3 regions of the Streptomyces sp. NPDC001410 genome follow, and region 3 is predicted to be linked to each of the others. Evidence: riboswitches for the same ligand, from Rfam matches in the RefSeq annotation. Region 3 holds a riboswitch; each other region holds the start of a gene.

Region 1 (3,267 bases), on a different contig from region 3:
GAGTTCGGCACCACCGGAATGCGCCGTCGTGGCTGAGCACCGTTGCGGCGGAGATAAGGGTCAGGCGGATGCTTCCGTCAGCTGCTTCACTTCCCCGTCCGTGAGCCGCAGCTCCCCCACCCCCAGCAGCGCCGGCAACTGCTCCACCGTCCGCGCCGACGCGATCGGGGCCGTCACCGTCGGCTGGGCGGCCAGCCAGGCGAGGGCGACCGTGGCGACGGGGGCCTCGTGGGCGCCGGCGATCTCGTCCAGGGCCGCGAGGACCTTCTGGCCGCGCTCGGACTCCAGGTGCCTCGCGGCCGAACCGGCGCGGGCGCTCTCGACCGTCGTACCGGGCCGGTACTTCCCGGTGAGGAAACCGGAGGCAAGGGCGAAGTACGGGACCGCCGCGAGGCCCTCACGGGCGGCGAGGTCCTGCAACGGGCCCTCGTAGGTGTCGCGGGAGACCAGGTTGTAGTGGGGCTGGAGGGCGACGTACCGGGCCAGGCCCTCGCGGTCGGAGAAGTCCAGGGAGGCCTGGAGGCGCTCCGCCGAGATGTTCGAGGCGGCGATGTGCCGGACCTTGCCCGCCTTCACCAGCTCGTCGAGCGCGCCGATGATCTCCTCGACCGGGACTTCGGGCTTGTCGAAGTGCGTGTAGTAGAGGTCGATGTAGTCGGTGTCCAGGCGGCGCAGGGAGGCGTCGGCGGCCGCCTTGATGTTGGCCGCGGTCAGGCCCTGGTACTCGGGGTGCTGGCTGACCTTGGTGGCGATGACGACGTCGGAGCGGTTGCCGCGGGCCCTGACCCACCTGCCGATGATCGTCTCGGACTCCCCGCCCTTGTGGCCCTCGATCCACGCCGAGTAGGAGTCGGCGGTGTCGACGAAGTTGCCGCCGGCGGCCGTGTAGGCGTCGAGGACGGCGAAGGAGGTCTCCTCGTCGGCGGTCCAGCCGAAGACGTTGCCGCCGAGGGCGAGCGGGAAGACCTGGAGGTCGGAGGAGCCGAGTGTGCGCAGGGAAGTCATGCTCTACGACAACACCGGCGGTGGATGATCGCATTCCGCCGCCGGTGCCGAGTTCCCGCAAGAGAAGGACGTGTCAGGGGGCGAGGCCCTTGTCGCGCAGCCATGCCATCGGGTCGATGCCGGTGGCCTGGCCGCCCGGGTGGACCTCCAGGTGGAGGTGCGGGCCGGTGACGTTGCCGGTGGCGCCGACGCGGCCGATGACGTCGCCGGTGCTGACCTTCTGGCCGACGGAGACGCTGATCGAGGACTGGTGGCAGAACCACAGCTCGGTGCCGTCGTCCAGGGTGAGGACCGTGCGGTAGCCGTAGGCACCGGCCCAGCCCGCCTCGGTGATGGTGCCGCTGTGGATCGCCTTGATGAGCGTGCCCGTGGGGGCGGCGAAGTCGAGGCCGGTGTGGTAGCCGGAGGACCACATCGATCCCGGCTGGCCGAAGGTGCCGGTGATCGTGTACGAGACGACCGGCAGCTTGTACTGCTTGGCCAGCGCGGCCAGGCGCTCTTCCTCGGCCTTCTTCTCGGCCGCGGCCTCCGCCGCCTTCTTGGCCTCGGCGGCCTTGGCTGCGGCTTCCTTCTGCGCCTTGGCGGCCGCGTCGGCGGCCTGCTTCTCGGCGGTGGCCGCCGCTATCGCGGTGGCCTTGCTGTCGGCCTTGCTCTGCTGCTGCTCGGCCTGGGCCATGATCCGGTTGCGCAGGGCCTCGCCCGCGTCGCTCTGGTCGCTTTCGGCGTCGGTCGTGCCGACGTTGGTCAGCGAGGCCGTGGTGGCCTTGGGCGCGTCGGAGGAGGAGCCGTCGTCGAACAGGGAGCTGACGGAGTCCAGGTCCGGCATGGAGATGGAGACCGGCGGCTTGCCGGTGTGGGCGCTGGCCATGCCGCCCGCGCCGACGGCGGCGATGACACCGACGCCGAGGACCGTGGAGCTGCGGGCGAGTCCGCCGCCGCGCTGCTTGCCCACGCGGTGCCGACCGCGTACCGGCCGGATGGACTCCTCGGTGGGGTTCCACTCCTCCCAGGGGCCCTCGTCGGTGTGCTGAGCGCCGAAGTAACCGAAGGTCTCGGTCTCGCTCGGCATGAACGGGGCTTCTGGAGCAGGCCGGTTGGACGCCACGAAGGCGCACTCCTTTCCTTCCTTCGCCTACCGGGTTAGCTGACGGGTTCGGAGCAGGAAGGTCTCCTACGCGCGTATACCTGCCGTGCTTCCACGGCGGCATCCGCGTGATTCACCCCAAGGTGGTGGTTCCCCGGTTCCCTTGCGGGATTCGGCGCGTGCGCACGGAGCCGCCTCTTGTGACGGCTGGGACGACCGCGCTGCGTTATCGAACGTTAATAGACCCGGACGTCAGATTCCAAGCCGTTCTGCTTGATCATTAACGTTTTTCGGGGCGGACGTAGGCGTCAGGACCGGTGGAAAACGGGCGAGTTGACCAGCATTCAGGAGTCTCGGCAATTTTGATGGTGTCTCAGATGTTATGCGGAGGGCTTCCGTCCGATCACCTTGGGTGACACTGGCGGGGCGTCAGGGCCGCCGTACGGCCAGCAGCGCCATGTCGTCCGTCATCCCGCCTCCGGAGTGCCGGCGCACCTCCGCGGCGAGGCGGCCGAGCAGCGCGCGGGGGTCGGGGAAGCGGCGTCCGGCGAGCCGGCGCAGGGGGTCGTAGAAGCGGCCGTGGGCGTCGCGGGCCTCGGACAGGCCGTCGGTGTAGAGCAGCAGGGTGGCGCCGCTCGGGAAGCCGGACTCGGTCGCGCGGTCGGGCCACCGGCCGAGGTCGGCCATGCCGAGCGGCAGCGCGGGTTCGTGCGCGGCCAGGGTGCGCAGGGTGCCGTCGTCGTGCAGGAGCAGCGGTGGCGGGTGGCCGCGGTTGACGATCCGGACCACACCGTCGCCGCTGCCGCCGTGCGGGAGTTCGGCGAGGACGGCGGTGGTGAAGCCCTCGAAGGCGTCGGTCCCGTCCCGCCGGGTGCCCTCGCGGGCCAGCGCCCGCTCCAGCCGCGCGGCCACCGCCTCCAGCGTGGTCTCCTGCTCGGCGGCCTCCCGGAACGCCCCGATGACCACGGCGACGGCGGCGACCGCGCCCATGCCCTTGCCGCGTACGTCCCCGACGACCAGCCGTACGCCGTGCGGGCTGTTCTGCACCGCGTACAGGTCGCCGCCGATGAAGGCGTCCTCCTGCGCCGCCTCGTACCGGGCCGCGATGTCGAAGCCGGCGATGCGGTCGTCCGGTTCGGGCAGGACGGCCCGCTGGGCGGCCTCGGCGATCTCCCGGG
Region 2 (3,267 bases), on a different contig from region 3:
AGCCGTCAGGGCCGGCGAAGGCCACGTGGGTGCGGTGGTTGGCGCTGTCGATGTTGCGGCCGTCCCAGCAGCTCTGGAAGCGGAAGGTGCGCACCACGTCGCTGCCGGACGGGCACAGCGGGTACTTGTCCTTCAGCTGCCTGTCCTCGAAACCGGTGCAGCTCCACGAGGCGTTGGCGTTGGCGGGGCCGTTGACGAAGGCCTTGGCGTCGCCGGTGATGATGCGCAGCAGCCGCGGCATCTCGGTGACCTTGCCGCGCGGGCTGCCCACGAAGGTCAGCGTCACCTGCTTGGCCGTGACGATCTGGCCCGCGTTGCCCTCGGTGCCGCCGCCCGGGGCGCCGGCGTCCCGTTCCTGCTTGCCGTTCTGCAGCCGCAGCACCGGCCAGTAGTACGTGGATTTGTCGCCCTGGTCCACACAGCTGGTCTCGGCGTCGGCCAGGTCCTCGTCGCTGGCGAAGGCGTTGTTGGACTGGTTGCCGATGTAGTCGTGGAAGTGGTGGGCGCCGTTGGAGACACCGGGCGCGACGATCACGTTGTCGGAGTTGAACAGCCCGTTGGCGTTGACACCGCACTCGGAGGTGAACGTGCCGCGCGAGGCGTCGTCCTGCTGGGGCGGGTTCGGCACGTTCGGCTGTACGGAGGTGATGTCCGCGTAGTCGGAGGCGACGGGTCCGTTGCCGCCCTGGCCGGCGCCGTTCTGACCCTGGCCGGTGCCCTGTTGGGCTCCGTCGCTCGGGGCGGCGCCGACCTGGCCGGCGTTGCCGGCCTGGGCGGGGCGCAGGGTGCAGGCGGCCAGGGATTCCAGTCCTTCCGGCCGGTCACCCACCTGGTCGATGGCGACGGCGATCCGCTCGATCGTGGCCGCCCGCTTCTCCTTCAGCGGGTTCATGATGGGCTCGTCCGCGGCCGTGGGGTCCTGGCGGACGGACTCGGCCGACGCCTGGAGTTGCTGGTACGCGGCCGCGATCTGCTGGTCCAGCTGGGCGAGTTCGCCGTCGACGGCCTCACGGGCGCCGTCCGGCACCGTCGTCAGCCGGCTGCCGACGTCCGGGCAGTCGATCGTGGCCATGCCCGCGGAGCGGACCTGCCCGGTCGCGTCGGTGCCGCCGCCCCCGCCCCACGTGCCCTCGCTGGCCGAGGCGTAGACATTGGCCGCGACGAGCCCGCCTCCGCCCAGCATCAGGGCGACCGCTGCGAAGGTCGCGCGTCGTGCACGGGTCGGGCGTCTGCGCGTGTTGCGTCCCACGGAAGTACCTCTGAGTCTGTCGAGCGGCTCGGCATGGAAATCCCCCGCCCCATACGGATCCGAGCGCCCGAGTGTTCAGGCGTCCCGAGGATTCACCAGAATCTCATAGGCACCGCGCCACCCGGAGAGTGACTCATCTCGAATGGCAAGACGAACATCACATATCTGTATCGGACATTGCGCACTTCAACCTTCACACGGGCCACACAAATTGGCTAGGTTGACGACCAGGCCGCACGGCTCCCCCGGCGAACCACGCCGGGCCGCGTGGCCTCCGCCGAATCCGGTGCACCGTGGAGTGCAGCCGGAGCCGGGGACCCGACCGACTTCGGGGTGAATCGGCCAACGCCCTTGCGGGCGGCGGCCGTAGGGCACGCCTTCCGGAACCGACCGCCCGAACCCGACAGCTGACTCGGTAGGCGGAGCACGGAAGGAGTGCGTCCCTTCATGGCGACGGACAGCCGCGACGAGGTTCGGCAGCGGATCAACTCCCTCTACGACCGGGCCGAGGACGAGACGGGGAACTTCAACGCGACACGGGCCATGGCGGGGGCGACACGGAACCGTGGTGTTCCGCTGGCCAAGCGGCCGGCCCGGCGCTCGGATCCGGCCCTCGACGAGGTGGCCAAGCAGTGGTTCGAAGGGGCGCGGGCCAAGCTCGGCCCGTCCGTACCCGCGGTCCTGCCGGCGGACCGGATGCCCGACCGGCAGGCCGCCCCGGCTCGCTCCTCGGACCGAGCCGACCGCGATCGCCCCGGTGGTGACGGGGGGACACCGGGACGGGGTCTGCCGGAGTTGCCCGCCGGACCTTCGGGGCGGACGGGTGCCCGTGCGCTGCCGGAGCTGCCGAGTGGGGGCGCCGCAGAGCTGACCGCGCGGCCCGTGCCCGAACTGACGAGCCGCGCCCTTCCCGAACTGACGAGCCGGGTCATGGAGGTAGCGGCCGACCGCACCGCTCTGGAACTCCCCGGCCGAGCCGCTGCCGAGCTGCCGAGCCGAGCCATGCTGGAACCGGCGGGCCGCACCTCGGTGCAGCCTGCCGCCCTGTCTCTCCCCGCTCTCCCCGCCGCCCCGTCGACCCCGCAGCAGGAGTCCCGGGCACTTCCCGCCCCCGCCACCGGGTCCCGACGTCCTGCCCCAGCCGTGTCCAAGGCGGAGAACCGGCGCAAACTCGCCGCGGCCCGGGACGTGTTGTCCCGCGGCATCGCCCTGCGCACCGCGGCCGCCCAGCCCACTCCCACGCCGGACGCCCTGGGCACCGCGGCGGGTCAGGCACCACAGCCGACCGAGGACCAGTGGCGGGCACCGCAGTGGGCGGCACCCGGTGTGTTCCCGGCGCAGGAGACGGCCACCGTGCTCGGCGCGACCGCGCTTCCCGCCGGCACCGAGCCCTTCAGCCGTCCGGCCGCGACAACCCCTCTGACCGACACGGGCTCCTTCACCGCGCCGCTGCCTGCGGGCCTTCCGGCCGACACGGGGTCCTTCGCAGCGCCCCTTCCGACCGACACCGGGTCCTTCGCTGCGCCCCTTCCGACCGACACCGGGTCCTTCGCTGCGCCCCTTCCGACCGACACCGGGTCCTTCGCTGCGCCCCTTGCGACGACTGGCACCGGCGCCTTCGCCGCGCCGCTCACCGTCGACACCGGGTCCTTCGCCGTACCGCTTCCGACCGATGCTGAGGCTTTCGCCGCGCCTCTTCCAACCGACACAGGCTCCTTCGCCGCGCCTCTTCCCAGCGACACCGGGGCTTTCGCCGCACCCCTTCCGACCGGCACCGGCGCCTACGCCGCACCGCTCACCGTCGACACCGGATCCTTCGCCGTACCCCTCCCGACCGACACCGGGGCTTTCGCCGCGCCCGCCATCACCGACACCGGGTCCTTCACCGCACCCGAGACCGCCGGCGCCGCCACCTTCACCCCGCCCCCAGCCGCAGCCGCCCCCCTCCCCACCGACACCGGCTCCTTCACCTCACCCATCACCACCACCCCGACGACCGTCGCCGCCACCCCCACGAC
Region 3 (3,267 bases):
CGGCCTGCTTGATGGCCTCGAGGATGAGGTCGAGGGCCTCGCGGTTGGAGCCGAGGTTCGGGGCGAAGCCGCCCTCGTCGCCGAGGCCGGTGGACAGGCCCTTGCCCTTCAGGACCTTCTTGAGGGTGTGGTAGACCTCGGTGCCCCAGCGCAGGGCCTCGGAGAAGGACTCCGCGCCGATCGGGGCGATCATGAACTCCTGGATGTCCACGTTGGAGTCGGCGTGCGAGCCGCCGTTCAGGATGTTCATCATCGGCACCGGCAGCAGGTGCGCGTTCGGGCCGCCCAGGTAGCGGAAGAGCGGGAGGTCGCTGGCCTCGGAGGCGGCGTGGGCGACGGCGAGGGAGACGCCGAGGATGGCGTTGGCGCCGAGGGAGCCCTTGTTGTCGGTGGCGTCCAGGTCGAACATGGCCTGGTCGATCAGGCGCTGCTCGGTGGCGTCGTAGCCGACCAGCTCCGGGCCGATCTGCTCGATGACGGCGAGGACGGCCTTCTCGACACCCTTGCCCTGGTAGCGGTTCGGGTCACCGTCGCGCAGCTCGATGGCCTCGAAGGCGCCGGTGGAGGCGCCGGACGGGACGGCGGCACGACCCGTGCTGCCGTCGTCGAGGCCGACCTCGACCTCGACCGTGGGGTTGCCTCGGGAGTCCAGGATTTCCCGGGCTACGACGACGTCGATGGACGGCACGAGCATCTCCTTCGTGGATGTGACGCTGGTTGTGCGGGGCTTGTGTGCCTTGCGCCTAGAGCCTAACCGTCCTGGGGGCGTCGGCCACCGACCGACCGACCCGTGGACGGAGAGGGACAGGGAGACCGTACCTATTGTTCACGCTCGGAACAAAGAGGCTTGTGGATGAGGCCCGGCCGAAGAGTGGGGAAACAGGCGGGGAGACAGAGGGGAAACGGGGCGGGGAGCGAGGCGGGGACACAGGGTGGGGGCACAAACAACCCCGCCCCGGCGCGTACGGGGGAACACGCGCCGGGACGGGGAGCCCGTGGGGACGGGGGGAAGACCCTCACGAGGCCTTCAGAGTGGGGGCAGGCCTTGTGAGAGCGCTGTGGTTCCGGTGGGAGCCAGGTGTCACTTCAGGTGCAGCTGCTGGCCCGGGTAGATGAGGTCGGCGTCCTCGACGATGCCCTTGTTCAGCTCGAACAGCTTCTGCCAGCCGCCCTTGACCTTGTGCTTCTCGGCGATCGTGCCGAGGGTGTCGCCCTTGACCACCTTGTACTCGCCGTCGCCCTTCTTGACCTTCTTGCCGGTCGGGGTGGTGACGGTCTGGCGCTCGGCGGACCGGGAGGCGGCCTGCTGCTCGGTGGCGCGGGTGGTGGTCGTGGTGGTCTTCGAGGCGCTGCTGCTCGACGGGGCCGCCGCGGTGCCGCTGTACGGGGTGCTCGACAGGCCCGTGCCGCAGACCGGCCAGGCGCCCTTGCCCTGGGAGGCGAGGACCTTCTCGGCGACGGTGATCTGCTGCTGCTTGGTGGCCAGGTCGGCGCGGGCGGCGTAGGCGGTACCGCCGTAGGCGGCCCAGGTGGAGGCGGAGAACTGCAGGCCGCCGTAGTAGCCGTTGCCGGTGTTGATCGACCAGTTGCCGCCGGACTCGCACTGGGCGACCTTGTCCCACTCGGAGGCGGTGGCGGCGGAGGCGTTGCCGGCCGCCATCAGCGGGGCGGCGATGGCGGCGCCGGTGACACCGGCGAGCGCGATGACACGGGTGGCCTTGAACGGACGACGGTGCGTGCCCTTGCCGGAGAACAGCATGGATCGATCCCCTCACCGACGCCTGCGAGGTGAGCTGTCGGGTTCGGGCCGGTTGAGTTGCCCGGCCGCGGCCCTTACGGGACGCGGCTTCACCCCAAGCCGGTACCGACATCAACTGCCGGTCCCGGCACTTACCTTGGGTCCCCCGCTCCTGCCTACGGCGCATGACGCGACGACTGTTCCCGGGCGGCCGCTGGCAGGACTCGGCGTTGCGGATGCCGGGGCTCGTGGTGACGAGCGGCCTTGACCGTAGACAGGCGATGGGCGGAATTTCAAAGACGATCAGGGCTTCTGAGACTCATCCCACACTTTCACCAAAAGGGACATTAGGGAGCGAAGCGGGGCGTCAACTCCCGCTACTTATCGCCCTCTTCGGCACCGACTTTCAGGGTCTGACCGGCACTGATGTGGTTCGGGTCGGCGCCGATGGCCTTCTTGTTCCCGGCATAGAGCGCGTGCCATCCGCCGTCGAGGTCAAGGGAGTCGGCGATGGAGCAGAGGGTGTCACCCTCGCGGACGGTGTAGGTGCCCGCGTCGCGGCCGGCATGGCGACCCGACGGGGTGTCGTTCTGACCGTTTGTCGCGCTTTCGTCCGCACTTGCACCACGGTGACGTCCGCCACTGCCGAGGGCGCCGGTGTCGACCAGGCTCGAAGAGCCGCTGGTCTGCCACGAATTGTCCGAGCCCTCCGTTGCGGGATCCGTGGTGACGGACTCGTCCCCCTGAACGTCTCCGGAGTCGGGCGATGCGGATTTGTCGGACTTGGGAGTGTCTGTGCTCTTGCCGGAGCCCTTGGAGTCGGCGTCCTGGTCAGCGCTCGGGGACGGCCTGCCCTTCGCATCCGAGGAGGAGTCGGATGAGGGTGACGAGGAGGATGAATCCGACAGGTCGGAAGAGTCGGAATTCTCGTCGGAATCGGAACTGCCGTCCGACTTGGACGAGTCCGAGGACTTGGAGGAGTTCCCGGAGTGCGCCGAGCCCGAGTCGGAGTCCGAGCCCGAGTCCGAGACGCCCGTGTCGACGTCCACGGAGTCGGACTTCGAGGTCATGCCGGAGAGCAGGGCGCAGGTGGCCCAGGGGGTGGTGCCCTGGTCGTCGAGGATCCTCTCGGCGACGGCGATCTGCTGCGAACGGCTGGCCTGGTCGGCGGTGGAGGCGTACTTCGTGCCGCCGTACTTGTCCCAGTCGTCCTGGGATATCTGCAGGCCGCCGTAGTAACCGTTGCCGGTGTCGGCGCTCCAGGAGCCGCCGCTCTCGCACTCGGCCACCTTGTCCCATGTGGTGCCGTCGGCCGCGTTGGCGCTCGCCGCGCCGAGCAGCGGGATGGCGATGGCGGAGCCGGTCACGCCGGCCGCGACGAGGAGGGCCGGAGCCTGACGGGGGCGACGGTGACGACCGTTCCCGGAGAGCATGCGGAAGCCTTTCGTGCGACAGCGGGGCCGGCGTGGCCGATGGAACTCGGGGGCCACGCTGATGAGTGAACGTATCGGCAGACGATCACTTGTCAC

What was found. A riboswitch is a leader RNA that binds a small molecule or an ion and turns the genes downstream of it on or off. The one in region 3 is predicted to bind cyclic di-AMP.
Region 1: it holds a riboswitch for cyclic di-AMP, as region 3 does, so the genes downstream of both, ACFY3C_RS25900 (M23 family metallopeptidase) here and ACFY3C_RS35295 (transglycosylase family protein) in region 3, are expected to answer to the same signal.
Region 2: it holds a riboswitch for cyclic di-AMP, as region 3 does, so the genes downstream of both, ACFY3C_RS07110 (NlpC/P60 family protein) here and ACFY3C_RS35295 (transglycosylase family protein) in region 3, are expected to answer to the same signal.

Annotation. Positions count from the first base shown of each region.
Region 1 covers NZ_JBIAWE010000012.1:20,361-23,627, forward strand. Annotated here, with positions in the region: gene ACFY3C_RS25895 (aldo/keto reductase) at 61-1,005, opposite strand; gene ACFY3C_RS25900 (M23 family metallopeptidase) at 1,079-2,110, opposite strand; cyclic di-AMP (ydaO/yuaA leader) riboswitch at 2,118-2,277, opposite strand; gene ACFY3C_RS25905 (PP2C family protein-serine/threonine phosphatase) at 2,519-3,267, opposite strand, start outside.
Region 2 covers NZ_JBIAWE010000003.1:110,393-113,659, reverse strand. Annotated here, with positions in the region: gene ACFY3C_RS07115 (DUF1996 domain-containing protein) at 1-1,183, opposite strand, end outside; cyclic di-AMP (ydaO/yuaA leader) riboswitch at 1,515-1,686, shown strand; gene ACFY3C_RS07110 (NlpC/P60 family protein) at 1,697-3,267, shown strand, end outside.
Region 3 covers NZ_JBIAWE010000019.1:181,190-184,456, reverse strand. Annotated here, with positions in the region: gene eno (phosphopyruvate hydratase) at 1-694, opposite strand, end outside; gene ACFY3C_RS35295 (transglycosylase family protein) at 1,082-1,759, opposite strand; cyclic di-AMP (ydaO/yuaA leader) riboswitch at 1,764-1,932, opposite strand; gene ACFY3C_RS35290 (transglycosylase family protein) at 2,116-3,171, opposite strand.